Regions from separate parts of the Pseudomonas sp. MH9.2 genome, predicted to be linked through region 2. Evidence: predicted binding sites of a transcription regulator. Region 2 holds the regulator's gene; the other holds the start of a gene.
What was found. The regulator FliA, encoded in region 2, starts transcription of late flagellar genes. The targets are predictions, from matches to a motif close to CTAAAGTTTNNNNNNNNNNNGCCGNTAA.
Positions count from the first base shown of each region.

Region 1 (6,654 bases), 1.6 Mb from region 2:
TTGCTGAACATCGCGGTTCTCCCAGCGGCGGCGCTGCGCCTGACTTATCGATAGGGCGTGTAGAGTGCCCTTTGGATGCGATGTTAGGTCCGACGCAGAGAGGCCAAATGCCTATGGGCGCCACGCAAAGGTGCGTTTACGACATGGCTTGGCGCGCAGAGATAATTGGTAGCTGGGAAAGGCCCTGTTATGGGGCTTGGCGGGAGGTTTATGTTGTCTCAACCGACGCCTTCGCGAAAGAAGCCGGCGCGATCTGACCGATAGAACGCATTCACCCCGCCACCCAAAACCTGACCCCGACCAACAGCAAAAAATGCACGGGGTAGATCGCATACGCCCAGCGCCGCATTGGCCAGACCGCGACAGTCAGCCGGGTCTTCAGCAGTGCCAATCCGACCAGCGGCGCCATCAGGCACACCGCAATGCCCTGTATCGACACACTGTCGCCCCACCGCGCCGCCGCGAACATCTCTGGCCAGGCGTTGCTCGCCAGACACACCAGCCCCGGCAATAGTGCCCCGTACCATGGCCCGCGCAGCACCCACAAAAATGCCAGCGGCAGCGCGACGCCAAAAAAGCCGAACATCAGCTGCGCCTGGAAAACCGCCGCCACCAGCAACACCACGCCCGCCAGACACAACGCCCACGGCGTACGGTCGCGCCAACCCTGCGCCAGCAACAGCCCCAACCCCAGCGTCGGCAACACGTTCAAGGTGTCTGCGTGAAGCATGAACAACCGGTAAGGCAGCTCCGCCAGCCCGGCGAACACCAGCAGCCAGGCCAGATAGCGCCATTGAACGCCCTCAACCTGTCCAGCCCCGCCACGCGCCAGATTGGCGGCGATTGCCAAGCAAAACCACGGAAACGCAAATCGCCCCGGCACATACAGGAAGTCCACCGACCAGCCGACGTAACGCAGGTGATCGAGCACCATGCTCAGCATCGCCAGCCACTTGAGCAGGTCCAGCGCAGCGTCTCGCCCGGTGGTTATCGGATGCTTCAGCAACGACCTCATAAGGCTCCATGCACGTGATGAAAAAAGCGGGAAACAGAACAACGCATGACCCGCGCCAACAATCATGGTTAAAGTGCGACCTTATTCGATCACAGGGAATCGGCCATGACAGATAAAAGCCAGCAGTTTGCCAGCGACAACTATTCCGGGATCTGCCCCGAAGCCTGGGCCGCCATGGAACAGGCAAACCACGGCCATCAGCGCGCCTATGGTGACGATGAGTGGACCGCTCGCGCCTCTGATCATTTTCGCAAACTGTTCGAAACCGACTGCGAAGTCTTTTTCGCCTTCAACGGTACCGCAGCCAACTCTCTGGCGCTGTCGTCGTTGTGCCAGAGTTACCACAGCGTTATCTGCTCGGAAACCGCCCACGTCGAAACCGATGAATGCGGCGCACCGGAGTTTTTCTCCAACGGCTCCAAGCTGCTGACCGCCCGCAGCGAAAACGGCAAGCTGACCCCAGAATCGATTCGTGAAGTCGCACTCAAACGTCAGGACATTCACTACCCAAAACCTCGGGTCGTGACCCTGACTCAGGCGACGGAAGTCGGCAGTGTCTATCAGCCCGAAGAGCTCAAGGCCATCAGCGCCACCTGCAAGGAACTGGGCCTCAATCTGCACATGGACGGCGCGCGTTTCGCCAATGCCTGCGCCTACCTCAATTGCTCCCCGGCAGAACTGACTTGGAAATCCGGGATCGATGTGCTGTGCTTCGGCGGCACTAAAAATGGCATGGCGGTGGGCGAGGCGATTCTGTTCTTCAACCATAAACTGGCTGAAGACTTTGACTACCGCTGCAAACAGGCTGGGCAACTGGCCTCGAAAATGCGCTTTCTCTCAGCGCCGTGGGTCGGGCTGCTGGAGAACGATGCCTGGCTCAAACATGCACGCCACGCCAACCACTGCGCGCAATTGCTCAGCGAACTGGTGAAGGACATCCCTGGCGTAGAGCTGATGTTCCCGGTGCAGGCCAACGGCGTATTCCTGCAACTGTCGGAACCGGCGATCAAGGCGTTGACCCATAAAGGCTGGCGCTTCTATACCTTTATCGGCAACGGCGGCGCGCGCTTCATGTGCTCATGGGACACCGAAGAAGACCGCGTGCGCGAGTTGGCAGCGGATATCCGAACGGTGATGCAGGCGGGATAAAGCCGGTCTTCTGGATGGGATACTGCGCGGTCGCGTAGCAAATACGGCACTTGCAGGAGCGCGCTTGCCCGCGCGCCTGCAAAATAATCGTTTTTGTATTTGCCAGCTCAATTCAACCCTGAGCCAGGGTCTTGGAGATGACTTCAACCGTGGCGCTGACCTGCTCTTGATAACGGTTGAGGTCCATCTTGTGCTGGCGTTTGAGTTCTACCTGCTGCGAACACAGGTTCAACGCCGCCAATACCAGCAATTTATCGCCGATCAGGCTTGGGTATTTCTTTTTGGTGTCAGCCAGGGCGGCCTTGAGCATGACCGCCGCATCCAGCAAGGCCTGCTCTTCCCCCAGGGGGGCCTTGATCGAATAGTCGTTGCCCAGAATAGAGACGACCTTCACTGCATGACTATCGCTACTCATGCGCTGACAGGGTTGACGCTAGTGGCACGCTGAACCAATGCCTGAATACGGGCAGCGGTAGCGCCCTGTTTTTCTTCCTGCTCCAGCAGACTCAATTGCAGGCTGTCGTTGTCATCCTTGACCTGGACCAGCTCGGCACTCAATTGCGCGTTCGCGGCGTGAAGGGTCTGATTCTGCTGCACAAGGTCACTGACCAGTTGTTCCAATTGACTCAGGGATGCTTCCAACATTTTGATTTCTCGAGCAAATTTCAAAGGGCGCACACGATAAAGAAAAGTCACTGCACACGCCAGGCTTATCAAGGCGTTCACGCCTTTGATTCCTCGCCGATGCGCTTCTTTTCAAGAGTTGCCGATGTAAACGCATAGGAATGTTACTGACTGCATTTTCCTTGTGGGGTTCCTGCTGCTCGTCGGACCAAGCCGTCTGCGACAAATACGGACAAGTTCGCCAGCAATGCTCAAGACTTTAGTCTTATGTCCGATAGGTGATGCAAGCCACACTTTTTTGCCTTACCCGCATGGAACGCGCCCTCATCGGAACCCCTTATGTCCCTTCGCAATATGAACATCGCTCCCCGTGCGTTTCTCGGGTTTGCCCTGATTGGCAGCCTGATGCTAATCCTTGGCATCTTCGCCCTGACGCAGATGAGCAAGATCCGTGCGGCTGGCATGGCGATCGAGCAGAACAGCTTGCCCAGCATCAAGGCCCTTGATGAGTTCACCCAACTGACACTGCGTCTGCGCGTCCTGTCTTACCGCTTGCTGATCAATCGCGAGCCCGACGTTCAACAGAAAACCATTGAGTTGTTTCAGCTAAGAAACGAGCAGATTCGCGCCGCACAAAACATCTACGAGAAGCTGATCGTCCGTTCGGAGGAACGTACTGCGTATGACCAATACGTGCAAAAGCTCGCCGAGTACCGCCAGCTTGAAGAGAGAATCAAGACGCTGTCGCGCAACAACCAGGTTGATGAACTGCGTTCAATACTCAACGCGGACCTGCTGAGCAACTCGGAACAAATGAATGCCGCGCTGAGCAAACTGGTCGATATCAATACCCGTCAGTTGAGCGAAAGCAACAAAGAAACGAGCGACCAGTACAGCATGGCATTCGATCTTCTGGTCGGGATCCTGATTGTCTCTACCCTCCTCACCATCCTCTTCGCCTGGCTCCTGACCACCAGCATCACCCTGCCCATCTCCCAGGCCTTGGCCGCCGCCGAAGACATCGCCGAGGGTAATCTGACACGCCCGATCAAAGTCAATGGCAGTGATGAAGCCGGCCGCCTGCTGGCTGCCATGGAAAAAATGCAGGGAAAACTGCGCGATACCCTGCAACGGATTTCCGGCTCGGCCACTCAGCTCGCATCCGCAGCCGAAGAACTGAACGCCGTCACCGACGAAAGCGCGCGCGGACTCTCGCAACAAAACAAGGAAATCGAGCAGGCCGCAACGGCCGTCAATCAAATGACCAGCGCCGTGGAAGAAGTCGCGCGCAATGCCGTGAGCACTTCCGATGCCTCGAAAAGCGCGACCACCTCAGCGGGCGATGGCCGGGAACTGGTGATGGAAACGGTCGGTGCTATCGAGCGGATGAGCGGTGACGTGCAAAGCACCGCCGAGCTGATTGGTAATCTGGCCAACGAGTCGCGGGATATCGGCAAGGTACTTGATGTGATTCGTGGTCTGGCGGATCAGACCAACTTGCTGGCCCTCAACGCGGCCATTGAAGCGGCACGTGCCGGTGAAGCGGGTCGTGGGTTCGCGGTGGTTGCCGACGAAGTTCGCGCCCTGGCGCATCGCACCCAACAGTCGACCAGCGAAATCGAGCGGATGGTAGGCAGCATTCAGGGTGGCACCGAACAGGCTGTCAACTCGATGCGCAACAGCACCGAGCGGGCTGAATCGACGCTGAACATCGCCAAAGGCGCGGGCATGGCGCTGGATACCATCAATCAGGCCATCGTGCAGATCAACGAGCGCAATCTGGTAATCGCCAGCGCCGCCGAGGAGCAGGCACAAGTCGCCCGCGAAGTGGACCGTAATCTGGTGAACATCCGTGACCTGTCGGTGCAATCGGCGACGGGTGCCAATCAGACCAGCGCCGCCAGCAACGAATTGTCTCGCCTGGCGGTCGACCTAAACAGCATGGTTGCGCGGTTTAGTCTGTAAACGCTACACCATCATCGGCAGGCGTCAGCTTGTTGGCGAACGGCCTGATGCGGTGTGCCTGACACACCGCATCAGTAATCGATCCGCACATCACCTTTAGGCACACTGCAGCACGACAGGATATAACCCTCGGCCACGTCTTCATCGGTGATGCCGCCGTTGTGCTCCATCTCTACTTCCCCGCCCAGCTTCAACACCTTGCAGGTCCCGCAGATGCCCATGCCGCAGGCTTTTGGAATCATCAGGCCAAGCTTGGCGGCAGCAGCGTGTACGGTTTCGCCCGGACCGACGCGGATGCTCTTGCCGGTCGAAATGAACTCCACTTGATGCAGGTCCGCCAGATCGATCTCAGGGGCGTCGGCCGCTTGCTCGGCTTGTTCCACCGCATCGGCGCGGGCTTCAGGCGGCGTCGCGCCGAACGACTCTTCATGGTACTGATCCATGTTGAAGCCATTGGCTTCGAGCAGGCGTTTGATGGCGTTCATGTAAGGCGTCGGTCCGCAGCAGAACACCTCGCGCTCAAGAAAATCCGGCACCATCAATTCGAGCATTTTCTGGTTCAGGTAACCGCGATAACCGGCCCATGGTTCGCCGAGGCCATGCTTCTCGCACACCAGGTGCAGGCTGAAGTTGTCGATTCGCGACGCCATGTGCTCCAGCTCGCGGTGGTAAATGATGTCTTTGGGCGAGCGGGCGCTGTGGACAAAAACCATGTCGACATTGGCGTTAGTGTCGTAAAACCAGCGCGCCATGGACATGACTGGCGTGATACCGACACCGCCGCTGAGGTAGAGAATTTTCGGGTTGGGGAAATCGATGGCGTTGAACAAACCCACCGGCCCGTGCACCGCCAGCTCCTGGCCTTCATGCAGAGTGTCGTGCAGCCAGTTCGAGACCTTGCCGCCGGGCACACGCTTGATGGTGATAGAGAAGCTGTACGGCACGGAGGGCGAGCTGGAGATGGTGTACGAGCGCATCACTGACTCACCGTCGATTTCCAGCTCCAGGGTGACGAACTGACCCGGCTTGAAAAAGAACAAAATCGGCTGGTCGGCCATGAAACAGAAGGTGCGCACGTCCCAGGTTTCCTGGATCACCTTGACGACACGAACCAGGTGGCGGCCATTGGCCCAGGTCTGGGTATTTACCGGGCTGAGGAAACTGTTAGACATGCTCATCTCCACGGCCGACTGTCGGCCTTATGTTGAGGATTCTGCGTAAGCCGCAGATTGCCCACTTGCCTATCTGCGACATTGACGTACTTATCGCGACCAGCCCCTAACGACCGGGGTTCACGCGTCGGAAACGGATTCGGCCATGTCGCCCATGGATAAGGTTCGGTCAGCGCCGGACCCCACACTCGGCTCTAAGTATCCATGCCCGCTTTGCAATGAAAAGCGTAACCATGAGCATGAACGGCAAAAGAACCGTCGCCTTACGTGCAACTGACCTAAAGAACCTTATTAGCCACATTCGCCGACCGTTGAAACCGGTCATGAGGACTTGAAAGATGGACGTCACCGCAACCTTGAGCTTGGGCGATCCGCTGGAACCTGCACGTAAGGCCACCGCCGAAATGCTGCAGAACCGCGAACGCACGTTTTCGCTGCCGCAGCCTTTCTACAGTGACGAGCGGCTGTTTGAAATCGACATGCAGGAAATCTTTCAAAAAGAGTGGCTGGTCGCGGGCATGACCTGCGAGATTCCGACCAAGGGCAATTACCTGACCCTGCAAATCGGCAAGAACCCTATCATCGTCCTTCGGGGTCCTGACGGTCAGATCAACGCGTTTCACAACGTCTGCCGCCATCGTGGCTCGCGTCTGTGCACCGGGGAAAAAGGCAAGGTCGCCAAGCTGGTGTGCCCGTATCACCAGTGGACCTACGAGCTGAACGGTCGCC
Region 1 covers NZ_CP133784.1:2,767,502-2,774,155, forward strand. The annotation lists gene glyA (serine hydroxymethyltransferase) at 1-11, opposite strand, end outside; gene RHM55_RS13025 (TraX family protein) at 272-1,015, opposite strand; gene RHM55_RS13030 (low specificity L-threonine aldolase) at 1,121-2,164, shown strand; gene RHM55_RS13035 (cell division protein ZapA) at 2,277-2,579, opposite strand; gene RHM55_RS13040 (hypothetical protein) at 2,576-2,809, opposite strand; gene RHM55_RS13045 (methyl-accepting chemotaxis protein) at 3,128-4,753, shown strand; gene gbcB (glycine-betaine demethylase subunit GbcB) at 4,825-5,925, opposite strand; gene gbcA (glycine-betaine demethylase subunit GbcA) at 6,264-6,654, shown strand, end outside.
Region 1: the regulator FliA is predicted to act here: its motif matches at 3,039-3,066, upstream of RHM55_RS13045 (methyl-accepting chemotaxis protein).

Region 2 (12,016 bases):
CACCCGTGGCGATAGCGATTCATCGATCAATCGCCAGCTTTATTCCGGCCTGCCGTTGACCGCTGGCGACTCGCACATTGAGCCGACCTTCAGCGAGCCGCCGCGTCCAGCCGCTCCGGCCACTGCCGTTGAGCCCGTCGCTGGGCAGCATGCTTATGAGTCCATGCGTTTTGAGTTGAACGGTCTGCGCGAACTGCTCGAAGTGCAACTCGGTTCGTTGGCCTGGAATCAACTGCAAGGCAGCCGTCCGCAGCAAGCCAACCTGTGGCGTCGCCTGCAACGCATTGGTCTGTCGGGTCCGTTGTCGCGGGACCTGTTGGCGATGATCACCGATATTGAAGAACCCCGTCAGGCGTGGCGCATGTTACTGGCCCACTTGGCGCGGATGATCGTGACGCCCGACGTCGAACCTCTGGAGGAGGGCGGCGTGATCGCCATGGTCGGTCCGGCAGGGATGGGCAAGACCACGACGCTGGCGAAACTGGCAGCACGGTATGTCTTGAAATATGGTCCACAAAATATTGCACTGGTGAGCATGGATAGCTATCGGATTGGCGCCCAGGAACAGCTGAAAACCCTGGGCCGTATTCTCAATGTGCCGGTCACTCATATCGACCCGGGCCAGTCGCTTGGTCAGGCGTTGGAGCCATTGGTACGCAAGCGCGTGGTCTTGATCGACACCGCCGGCCTGCAGGCAAGCGATCCAGCACTGCGCCTGCAACTGGAAAGCCTCGCAGGTCGTGGTATCAAGGCGCGTAATTATCTGGTGCTGGCAACAACCAGCCAGAAACAGGTTCTGACCGCGGCATACCACAGCTACAAACGTTGCGGTCTAGCCGGCTGCATTCTCACCAAACTGGATGAAACCGCCAGCTTGGGTGAAGTGTTAAGCCTGGCAATCAGTCATGAATTACCGGTGGCCTATCTGACGGATGGGCCACGGATACCGGATGATTTGCACTTGCCGCGCCGGCACCAATTGGTGAGTCGAGCGGTCAGTGTGCAAATGCAGGAAGAGCCGAGCGAGGAAGCTATGGCGGATATGTTCGCGGATCTTTATCACAGCCCGAACAAAAGGGTTGGGTAAAGCAAGACACTGGAATGTACCTACATCATGGTCTGCCTTGCTTTGTTCTCTCAACGAACTTGCAGTCAGTAATGTGGCCTCGGTCTAAGCAACACAAGGTAAAGAAATAACATGGGCAGCATGCATCCCGTACAGGTTATCGCGGTGACCGGTGGCAAAGGTGGCGTCGGCAAGACCAACGTGTCAGTGAACTTATCACTGGCTCTGGCTGAGCTCGGTCGGCGCGTCATGCTGCTGGATGCCGACCTGGGTCTGGCTAATGTCGATGTGTTACTCGGCTTGACCCCCAAACGCACCCTCGCCGACGTTATCGAAGGACGCTGCGAGCTTCGCGATGTGCTGCTTCAGGGGCCGGGCGGGATTCGTATCGTGCCGGCTGCGTCCGGCACCCAAAGCATGGTTCACCTGACGGCAGCACAACATGCCGGTCTGATCCAGGCCTTCAGCGACATCGGCGATAACCTCGATGTACTGGTGATCGACACGGCTGCGGGCATCGGTGAATCGGTCGTCAGCTTCGTGCGCGCGGCCCAGGAAGTATTGCTGGTGGTGTGTGATGAGCCGACCTCGATCACCGATGCTTACGCGCTGATCAAACTGCTCAACCGCGATTACGGGATGAACCGCTTCCGGGTGCTTGCCAACATGGCACAAAGCCCTCAGGAAGGCCGCAATCTGTTCGCCAAGTTGACCAAGGTCACTGACCGCTTCCTGGATGTCGCCCTACAATACGTCGGCGCCGTGCCTTATGACGAATGCGTACGTAAAGCCGTGCAGAAGCAGCGCGCCGTATATGAAGCGTTCCCGCGTTCCAAGTGCTCCCTAGCGTTCAAAGCTATCGCACAGAAAGTTGACACTTGGCCGTTGCCGGCCAACCCGCGCGGGCATCTGGAATTTTTCGTTGAGCGGCTCGTACATCCAGCGAGTGCAGGACCGGTGCTATGACAGCCAGCGGCTATCGCATGTACAGCAAGGTGTCAAAAGACTCCCAGTACGAGCTGATCGAGCGTTATGCGCCGCTGGTTAAACGCATTGCTTATCACCTGCTGGCGCGGTTGCCAGCCAGTGTGCAGGTCGAAGACCTGATCCAGGCTGGCATGATTGGTTTGTTGGAAGTCTCGACTAAATACGACGCCACCAAGGGTGCGAGTTTCGAGACCTATGCCGGGATTCGTATTCGTGGCGCCATGCTCGATGAGGTGCGCAAGGGTGATTGGGCCCCGCGTTCTGTGCATCGCAATACACGCATGGTCAGTGACGCAATTCGGGCAATTGAAGCTAAAACCGGTCGTGACGCTAAAGATCACGAGGTTGCGGCCGAACTCCAATTGAGTCTCGATGATTATTACGGGATTTTGAATGACACCTTGGGCAGTCGGCTATTCAGTTTCGACGATCTGTTGCAGGACGGCGAACATGAAGGGCTGCACGAGGATGGCGCAAGCGCTCACCTTGAGCCGTCGCGCGATCTGGAAGATGAACGCTTCCAGGCTGCGTTAGCAGATGCGATAGCCAATTTGCCAGAGCGCGAGCGACTGGTATTGGCGCTGTACTACGACGAGGAGCTGAACCTTAAGGAAATTGGTGAGGTATTGGGGGTCAGCGAGTCGCGGGTCAGCCAGTTACACAGCCAGTGCGCAGCTCGTTTGCGAGGGCGTTTGGGGGAATGGCGAGCGCGTTGACAGGCAGTGCGTGGCCCTTGGTGGTTTCGCGCTATCTGCAGGCTGGCTGTGCAAAGCGTTGCGTGCGAAGAAAATAGGACTAGGCAGGAGCCGGTCAGTCAGGGTCCTGTAAGACCTGCTGTGCCCGTTTCCCGACCTGTTGATTTACCAAGCTCGTCGTCGTTTTCGTGCAGCCGTTGTGTGCTGCGCCGGTTTTTGATTGAACAGCGTATTCAGGTGCTGAATGCGTTAAAGACTGCTTGGAGGTCGAATTGAACAAGAACATGAAAATCCTCATCGTTGATGACTTCTCAACGATGCGGCGGATCATAAAAAACCTGTTGCGTGACTTGGGGTTTACCAATACGGCTGAGGCGGATGACGGGGTTACCGCGCTGCCGATGCTGCAAAGCGGGAGCTTCGATTTTTTGGTGACTGACTGGAACATGCCTGGCATGTCCGGCATCGATCTGTTACGCCATGTGCGTGCAGATGAACGCCTCAAGCATCTACCGGTGTTGATGGTAACGGCTGAAGCCAAGCGTGATCAGATCATCGAAGCTGCTCAGGCCGGTGTGAACGGTTACGTGGTCAAGCCCTTCACGGCTCAAGTGCTGAAAGAAAAGATCGAAAAGATCTTCGAGCGCGTCAATAGCTGATGTTTGCCGCGAGGGCTCTATGGAGCACACAGATTCGTCATCGGGCGACTTTGAGTCGACCCTGAAAAAACACGCACACGAGTTGGTCGATAGCCTTGAAAAGGGCCGGTTCGGCGACGCTGCGCAACTGATCAATGAGCTTAATAAGGCCCGCGACAGCGGCCTGTATCAGGAAGTCGGCAAACTTACTCGCGAACTGCACAGTGCCATCGTCAATTTTCAGATTGACCCGAACACGCCGCAAGCCGAGGAAGTCTCGCAGATCAATGATGCTACCGAGCGGCTGTCCTATGTGGTCAGGCTGACCGAGGCAGCGGCCAACCGCACGATGGATCTGGTGGAGCTCAGTACACCGCTGGTGGGTGGGCTTGGCACTGAGGCTGCTGCTTTGAGTGTCGATTGGGGACGCTTCATGCGTCGCGAAATCGGCGCCGAAGAATTTCGTGAGCTGGCTCGGCGTGTCGATGGTTTTTTGACGCGCAGCGAAAAGGAAACCCGGGAAGTGTCGGGCCACCTCAACGATATTTTGCTGGCTCAGGATTATCAGGACCTTACCGGTCAGGTCATCAAGCGCGTGACCCAGTTGGTCACGGAAGTCGAAAGCAACCTGCTCAAACTGGTACTGATGGCCAGTCAGGTCGATCGTTTTGCCGGGATCGAACATGACCATCAATCGATACGCGTAGAAAAAGAACAAGAAAAACATCTGTCTCAGGGTGAAGGTCCGCAGATTCATGCCGATAAGCGTGATGACGTTGTGTCCGGACAGGATGATGTTGACGATCTGCTATCCAGCCTGGGCTTCTAGGTCGGTTGATGGTTAATTTTAGGGAGCACCCCAATGAGCTTCGGCGCCGATGAAGAAATCCTTCAGGATTTTCTGGTAGAGGCCGGCGAGATTCTCGAGCTATTGTCCGAGCAGCTGGTCGAGCTGGAAAGCCGACCTGATGATGCGGACTTGCTTAATGCAATTTTTCGCGGTTTTCACACTGTAAAAGGGGGCGCCGGCTTCCTCCAGCTCCATGAGCTGGTGGAGTGCTGCCACATCGCCGAGAACGTCTTCGACATCCTGCGCAAGGGTGAGCGTCGCGTCGACTCGGAGTTGATGGACGTGGTCCTTGAAGCATTGGATGCGGTCAACGGTATGTTCACTGAAGTGCGTGAGCGCACTACCGTGACCCCGGCCACGCCCGAATTGCTGGCTGCATTAGCACGTTTGGCAGCGCCAGCGTCTGCCGATGAGATCGCTGCGGCAGCGCCCGCCAGCGTCGAAGAGCCACCTGCTGAGGCCGCAGGCGACATCACCGATAACGAATTCGAGCAGTTGCTCGATTCGCTCAACGCCGTCAAGGCGCAAGCGGCCGCTTCAGCTGCGGCCCCCGCAGCAGTAGTTGCGATGCCTGCTATTGACCCCAATGCCAGCGACGAGATCAGTGATGCTGAATTTGAATCGCTGCTCGATCAGTTGCACGGGAAAGGCCAGTTCGCCGCCGATGCCGTGCCTGTTCAGGCTGCGCCTGTGGCGACCGCGTCAGCGAGCAATGAGATCACCGACGACGAGTTCGAAGCACTGCTCGATCAGTTGCACGGAAAAGGCTCGTTCGTAGCCGATGCTCTGGAGTCTGGGGTACTGGCTCCAGTGGCCGTCGCCAAGGCGCCTGTCAGTGCTGCGGGCGGCGATCAAATCTCCGATCACGAATTCGAAGCGTTGCTTGATGAGCTGCATGGCAAAGGCAAGTTTGAGCCTGAAGCCGTTGTGGCAGCTGTTGCCCCTGCACCTGTCGTAGCTAAAGCCGCAGTGGTGAAGGCGCCTGCGCCGGCCAAGGCTGTTGCTGCAGCCCAGGCTCCGGCCAAAGCGCCCGTACCGGAGAAGCACGCGGCGTCTGAAGCTGAAACCACGGTGCGGGTCGACACCGCACGCCTCGACGAAATCATGAACATGGTCGGCGAGTTGGTGTTGGTGCGGAACCGCCTGGTTCGTCTGGGTCTCAACAGTGGCGACGAAGCCATGTCCAAGGCGGTGTCGAACCTTGACGTGGTCACGGCTGATCTGCAGACCGCGGTGATGAAAACCCGCATGCAGCCGATCAAGAAAGTCTTTGGCCGCTTCCCACGACTGGTTCGCGACCTTGCACGCCAGCTGAAGAAAGAGATCAATCTGGAGCTGGTCGGCGAAGAAACCGACCTGGACAAGAACCTGGTCGAGGCCTTGGCCGACCCGCTGGTCCACTTGGTGCGCAACGCTGTCGACCACGGCATCGAAACCCCGGAAGAACGCGAAGCATCCGGGAAAGCCCGATGCGGTCGGGTAATTCTGGCGGCTGAGCAGGAGGGTGACCATATCCTGTTGTCGATTTCCGATGACGGCAAGGGCATGGACGCCAACGTGTTACGTGCCATCGCCGTGAAACGCGGGGTGATGGACAAGGACGCTGCGGATCGCTTGAGCGAAACCGATTGCTACAACCTGATCTTCGCGCCGGGCTTCTCGACCAAAACCGAGATTTCCGACGTATCTGGGCGCGGCGTGGGCATGGACGTGGTGAAAACCAAAATTGCCCAACTCAATGGCTCGATCAATATTTACTCGACCAAGGGCCAGGGTTCGAAGATCGTCATCAAGGTGCCGTTGACCCTGGCGATCATGCCGACCCTGATGGTGATGCTTGGCAATCAGGCTTTTGCCTTCCCGCTGGTCAACGTAAACGAGATTTTCCACCTCGACCTGTCGCGGACCAACGTTGTCGACGGCCAGGAAGTGGTCATCGTGCGCGACAAGGCTTTGCCTCTGTTCTATCTCAAGCGTTGGCTGGTGGCCAAGGCCGCTCACGAGGAGCAGCACGAAGGTCATGTGGTGATCCTGTCGGTCGGCACCCAGCGTATCGGTTTTGTCGTCGATCAGTTGGTGGGTCAGGAGGAAGTCGTCATCAAGCCGCTGGGCAAAATGCTGCAGGGAACACCGGGTATGTCAGGCGCCACCATTACCGGTGACGGTCGAATTGCCTTGATTCTCGATGTACCAAGCATGCTCAAGCGTTACGCTGCACGGCGTATTTGATTCTGGGGCTGCGGGCCGCTTTTGGTGCCCGCAGCACCTAACGGAGTGTTTATGGCAGTCAAGGTCCTGGTGGTGGATGATTCAGGTTTCTTCCGCCGCCGCGTCTCGGAAATTCTTTCTGCGGACCCGAATATCCAGATAGTCGGCACGGCGACTAACGGCAAAGAAGCCATCGAGCAAGCGCTGGCGCTGAAACCCGATGTGATTACCATGGATTACGAGATGCCAATGATGGATGGCATCACAGCAGTGCGTCACATCATGCAGCGCATTCCGACACCGGTCTTGATGTTCTCCTCGCTGACCCATGAAGGCGCCCGGGTTACGCTGGATGCGCTGGATGCGGGTGCGGTCGATTTCTTGCCCAAAAACTTCGAAGACATCTCGCGCAACCCCGAAAAGGTCAAACAGCTGCTGTGCGAAAAAATTCACACTATTTCGCGCAGCAACCGTCGTTTCACTGGCTACAGCACTCCGACTCCGGCGCCGCAGGTGGCTGTGTCATCGGGCGCAACTTCCAGTAGCGCTTTGAGTGTCGGGTCGACGACTCCCCGCGCTGTACCCGTACGCTCGCCGACAAACGCTTCCTCGGCGCACGTGCCAGCGCATGCGTCGCCTGCTCCAAAGCGCAAAGCCTACAAGCTGGTGGCAATCGGTACATCAACGGGTGGCCCGGTGGCATTGCAGCGCGTGTTAACGCAACTGCCCGCCAGCTTCCCTGCACCTATCGTCCTGATTCAGCACATGCCGGCAGCGTTTACCAAGGCGTTCGCCGAGCGTCTGGACAAGCTGTGTCAGATCAGTGTCAAAGAAGCCGAAGACGGTGATATTTTGCGTCCGGGTCTGGCATTGCTGGCCCCTGGCGGCAAGCAAATGATGATCGATGGTCGCGGCGCGGTGAAGATCCTGCCCGGTGACGAGCGCTTGAATTACAAACCCTGTGTGGATATTACCTTCGGTTCTGCGGCCAAATCCTACGGTGACAAGGTGTTGGCGGTGGTACTCACCGGTATGGGGGCCGATGGTCGCGAGGGTGCTCGCCTGCTCAAGCAGGGTGGTAGCCATATCTGGGCGCAGGATGAGGCAAGCTGTGTGATTTACGGCATGCCTATGGCGATCGTCAAAGCCGACCTGGCGGATGCGGTGTACAGCCTGGACGAGATTGGCAAGCATTTGGTCGAGGCCTGTCTCTGATGGATGTGCTGAGCCTGATTGGGATCATCCTGGCGTTTGTCGCCATTATTGGCGGCAATTTCCTGGAGGGCGGACACCTGAGCGCCTTGCTCAATGGTCCGGCAGCCTTGATCGTACTGGGTGGAACTCTGGCGGCTTCGCTGCTGCAGTCTCCCATGAGTTCTTTTATGCGAGCCCTGCAGATTGTTGGCTGGATTCTGTTCCCGCCACGCATCGATCTGTCGGGTGGGATTGACCGTGTCGTCAACTGGAGCCTGATTGCACGCAAGGAAGGGCTGCTCGGGCTTGAAGCCATCGCCGACGGGGAACCCGATACCTATTCGCGCAAAGGCTTGCAGTTGTTGGTCGACGGTGCTGAACCCGAAGCGATTCGGAGCATTCTGGAAGTGGACTTCATGACCCAGGAAGCACGCGATACTCAGGCGGCCAAGGTTTTCGAGAGCATGGGTGGCTACGCGCCGACCATCGGCATCATCGGCGCGGTTATGGGCTTGATTCATGTGATGGGCAACCTCGCCGAGCCAAGTCAGTTGGGCAGCGGGATTGCCGTGGCATTCGTCGCGACTATCTACGGGGTGGCTTCAGCCAACCTGATTTTGCTGCCGATCGCGAGCAAGCTCAAAGCGATTGCCCTGCGTCAGTCGCGTTATCGCGAAATGTTGCTCGAAGGCATTTTGTCTATCGCCGAGGGCGAGAACCCGCGCTCAATCGAATTGAAACTGCAAGGTTTCATGGAGTGATGCAATAGTCATGGCCCGCCGTCGCCGTCCCGAAGAGCATGAAAATCACGAACGTTGGCTGGTGTCTTACGCGGACTTCATCACCTTGTTGTTTGCTTTTTTTGTGGTGATGTATTCGATTTCATCGCTCAACGAGGGTAAGTACAAAGTTCTGTCGGAGGCCTTGAATGGTGTATTCAGCGATGCCGAGCGCAGTCTCAAACCGATTCCTATCGGTAACGAGCGCCCCCTGACGGTCAGACCGGCGGAACCATTGATTCGGGACAGCGAGGAGGTCGATGCGGGTTTGTCGCCAAGCTCGATTGACCCGCTGCAGGCGATTTCGAACGATGTGCGCAGTGGCTTTGGCGATTTGATCAAGTCCAATCAGTTGACGGTTCGCGGCAATGAACTGTGGATTGAGATCGAGCTCAACTCCAGTCTGTTGTTCGGTAGCGGCGATGCCATGCCCAGTGACATGGCATTCAATATCATAGAGAAGGTCGCGAAGATTTTGCATCCCTTCGACAACCCGGTGCACGTTGAAGGTTTCACCGATGACCAGCCGATCCGCACGGCGCAGTACCCGACCAACTGGGAGTTGTCGTCGGCGCGGGCGGCAAGCATCGTGCGCATGCTGGCGATGGATGGGGTTAACCCGGCTCGCATGGCATCGGTGGGTTACGGCGAGTTTCAGCCGGTGGCTTCAAATACCACGGCCGAGGGGCGCGCCCATAACCGGCGCGTGGTGCTGGTGATTTCGCGCAATCTCGAGGTACGCCGCAGTCTTACTGGCTCCGGCACTGCCAATGCAAAACCGGATGCCGCGTTGAAGCGTGCTGGCACACAAACTGCACCGACCCACCGTACGCAGCCGGTAAGTGGGAACGCCGTCAATTCCCCGTCACCCGCCTTATAGTCAATTCTCGGTATGGCAAGCGTCATGTCGGGAGGAAAAGCACAATGAGAGTCTGGGCAGTAGCCAATCAAAAAGGTGGCGTCGGTAAGACCACCTCTTCCATCGCTTTAGCTGGCTTGCTGGCAGAGGCGGGCAAGCGCGTGGTCGTTGTCGATCTCGACCCTCATGGTTCCATGACCAGTTACTTCGGGCACAACCCCGACACGCTGGAGCACAGCGCTTATGACCTGTTTCTGCACAAGGGTGTCGTGCCCGATGGTCTGCCCGGTCAGTTGCTGTTGCCGACCAGCGATGAGCGCATTTCCCTGCTGCCATCGAGTACAGCGCTGGCGGTGCTGGAGCGTCAGTCGCCGGGGCAAAGTGGCCTGGGGCTGGTGATTGCAAAAAGTCTGGCGCAGCTTTGGCAGGATTTTGATTACGCCATCATCGACAGTCCACCGTTACTCGGCGTGTTGATGGTCAATGCTTTGGCGGCCAGTCAGCAGTTAGTCATTCCAGTGCAAACCGAATTTCTGGCGGTCAAGGGCCTTGAACGCATGGTCAGCACGCTGGCGATGATCAATCGTTCGCGCAAACAGGCGCTGCCTTACACCATTGTTCCAACCTTGTTCGACCGCCGCACGCAGGCGTCCATGAGTACCTTGAGGGTGCTGCGCGACAACTACCCGGAAAACATCTGGAAGGCGTACGTGCCAGTGGACACCCGTTTGCGCGATGCCAGCCGGGCCGGGCTGACGCCCTCGCAGTTCGACAACAAAAGTCGTGGCGTGGTGGCCTATCGGGCGCTGCTCAAAGACCTGCTTTCCCAGCAACTTGTTGCTCAGGTCGCTTGAGGTGTTGGTGCGTGACTCTCGGACACATTCAAGTCGGGCGCCAGCGCAGCCGATAACAATAAACAGTGAATGTTATTTCTACGGTACTTGTTTATGGGCACCCTTATGAGCCGCCCTGTCGATATAGCAACACGGCCACAATTGGCGCTGCAGTCTTATCTGGATGCCTTGCTGCAGGAAGCGACTGAAGAGCTGACGCTCAGCTCCAGTCTTGACGAATTCCAGGCGGCGGTACTTGAAGAGCAGGCACGCGATGCAGTGGTTCGCGCGGCGCTCAATTCGCCAGTGGTTGCGGTTGCCACGCCTGCGCCGGTTGCCGTTATCGCTGATGTTGCACTGCCGGAACCTGTTTTAGAGGCGGTTGAGACTCCGGTTGTGACCTTGGTTGAGCCTGTGGTCGAGGTGCATCTTGCGGCCGGTCATCGCACGCCGCCGCCATCGTCTGCTGACGGTAGGCCGGCATGGGCTGCCGAGCCGTTCGAATGCCTGTTATTCGATGTCGCCGGGCTGACCCTGGCCGTGCCGTTGGTGTGTCTGGGCTCGATTTATTCGCTGGAAGGGCAGGAGTTGACGCCGCTGTTCGGTCAGCCGAACTGGTTTCTTGGCATTCTGCCCAGCCAGAGCGGGAACCTGAAGGTGCTCGATACCGCACGCTGGGTCATGCCGGACCGTTACCGCGACGATTTACGTCAGGGCCTGCAATACGTTATCTCGGTTCAAGGCTATGAGTGGGGGCTGGCGGTGCATCAGGTCAGCCGCTCGTTACGCCTGGACCCGAACGAAATCAAATGGCGCACCCACCGAGGCCAGCGTCCCTGGCTGGCGGGCACAGTGATCGAGCATATGTGCGCGCTGTTGGATGTTTCCGAATTGGCCGAGCTGATAGCCAGTGGCGCGGTCAAGCAAATGCACACCATCAAATAATCATAGGGCGGTGCAAAGCACCGTCTGCACAGCACACACTTGAGGGGTTAGGGTATGAATAGGTCGTCAGCACAGGGTTCCGAAGATCCTATCCTGCAGTGGGTTACCTTCCGTCTGGACAACGAGTCTTACGGCATCAACGTGATGCAGGTTCAGGAAGTGCTGCGCTACACCGAAATCGCCCCTGTGCCAGGCGCGCCAAGCTATGTGCTGGGGATCATCAACCTGCGCGGCAACGTTGTGACTGTCATCGACACCCGTCAGCGTTTCGGCCTGGCTCCGGTAGAAGTCAGCGACAACACCCGCGTCGTGATCATCGAAGCCGACAAGCAAGTGGTCGGGATTCTGGTCGATAGCGTGGCTGAAGTGGTTTATCTGCGTCAGTCCGAAGTCGAAACTGCGCCGAACGTAGGCAATGATGAGTCAGCCAAGTTCATTCAGGGCGTGTGTAACAAAAACGGTGAATTACTGATCCTCGTCGAGCTGGACAAGATGATGTCCGAAGAAGAGTGGTCGGATCTGGAGAACATCTGATTGATCTTAGAGGCTGCTGTCATTTTTCTGGGCCTTCTCTGGGCATTGTCACTGGTGCTGTTCCTTGCGTACAGCAAACGCCAGCGGCTATTGGTTGCGCAGCAGGCCGAAGATGACGTGTTGCGCGATCAGCGGGTCAAGGAGTTGGCCAGGCGCCTGGATGACTACCAGAGCGGCACCATTCGCATGGGTGAAGACCTGCACGAACTGCGCGCGGTGGTTGGGCCCTTGCCTGACAAATTGATTCAGCTCGAACAGCGCGACCCCTCCAGCCTGTCGTTTGCCCAGGCAGCACGACTGGTCGGCATGGGTGCGAGTGCCGATGAACTGACCCAGTCTTGCGGTCTGACTCAGGCAGAAGCTCGGCTGATGAGCAAAATGCACCAGTCGCCCGGGCGTAGATTGGGCATGGAAGAGTCCGACAACTA
Region 2 covers NZ_CP133784.1:1,177,054-1,189,069, reverse strand. The annotation lists gene flhF (flagellar biosynthesis protein FlhF) at 1-1,087, shown strand, start outside; gene fleN (flagellar synthesis regulator FleN) at 1,199-2,032, shown strand; gene fliA (RNA polymerase sigma factor FliA) at 2,029-2,769, shown strand; gene RHM55_RS05430 (chemotaxis response regulator CheY) at 3,033-3,407, shown strand; gene RHM55_RS05425 (protein phosphatase CheZ) at 3,427-4,215, shown strand; gene RHM55_RS05420 (chemotaxis protein CheA) at 4,249-6,465, shown strand; gene RHM55_RS05415 (chemotaxis response regulator protein-glutamate methylesterase) at 6,517-7,659, shown strand; gene RHM55_RS05410 (flagellar motor protein) at 7,659-8,399, shown strand; gene motD (flagellar motor protein MotD) at 8,410-9,297, shown strand; gene RHM55_RS05400 (ParA family protein) at 9,342-10,130, shown strand; gene RHM55_RS05395 (CheW domain-containing protein) at 10,236-11,054, shown strand; gene RHM55_RS05390 (chemotaxis protein CheW) at 11,109-11,588, shown strand; gene RHM55_RS05385 (DUF2802 domain-containing protein) at 11,589-12,016, shown strand, end outside.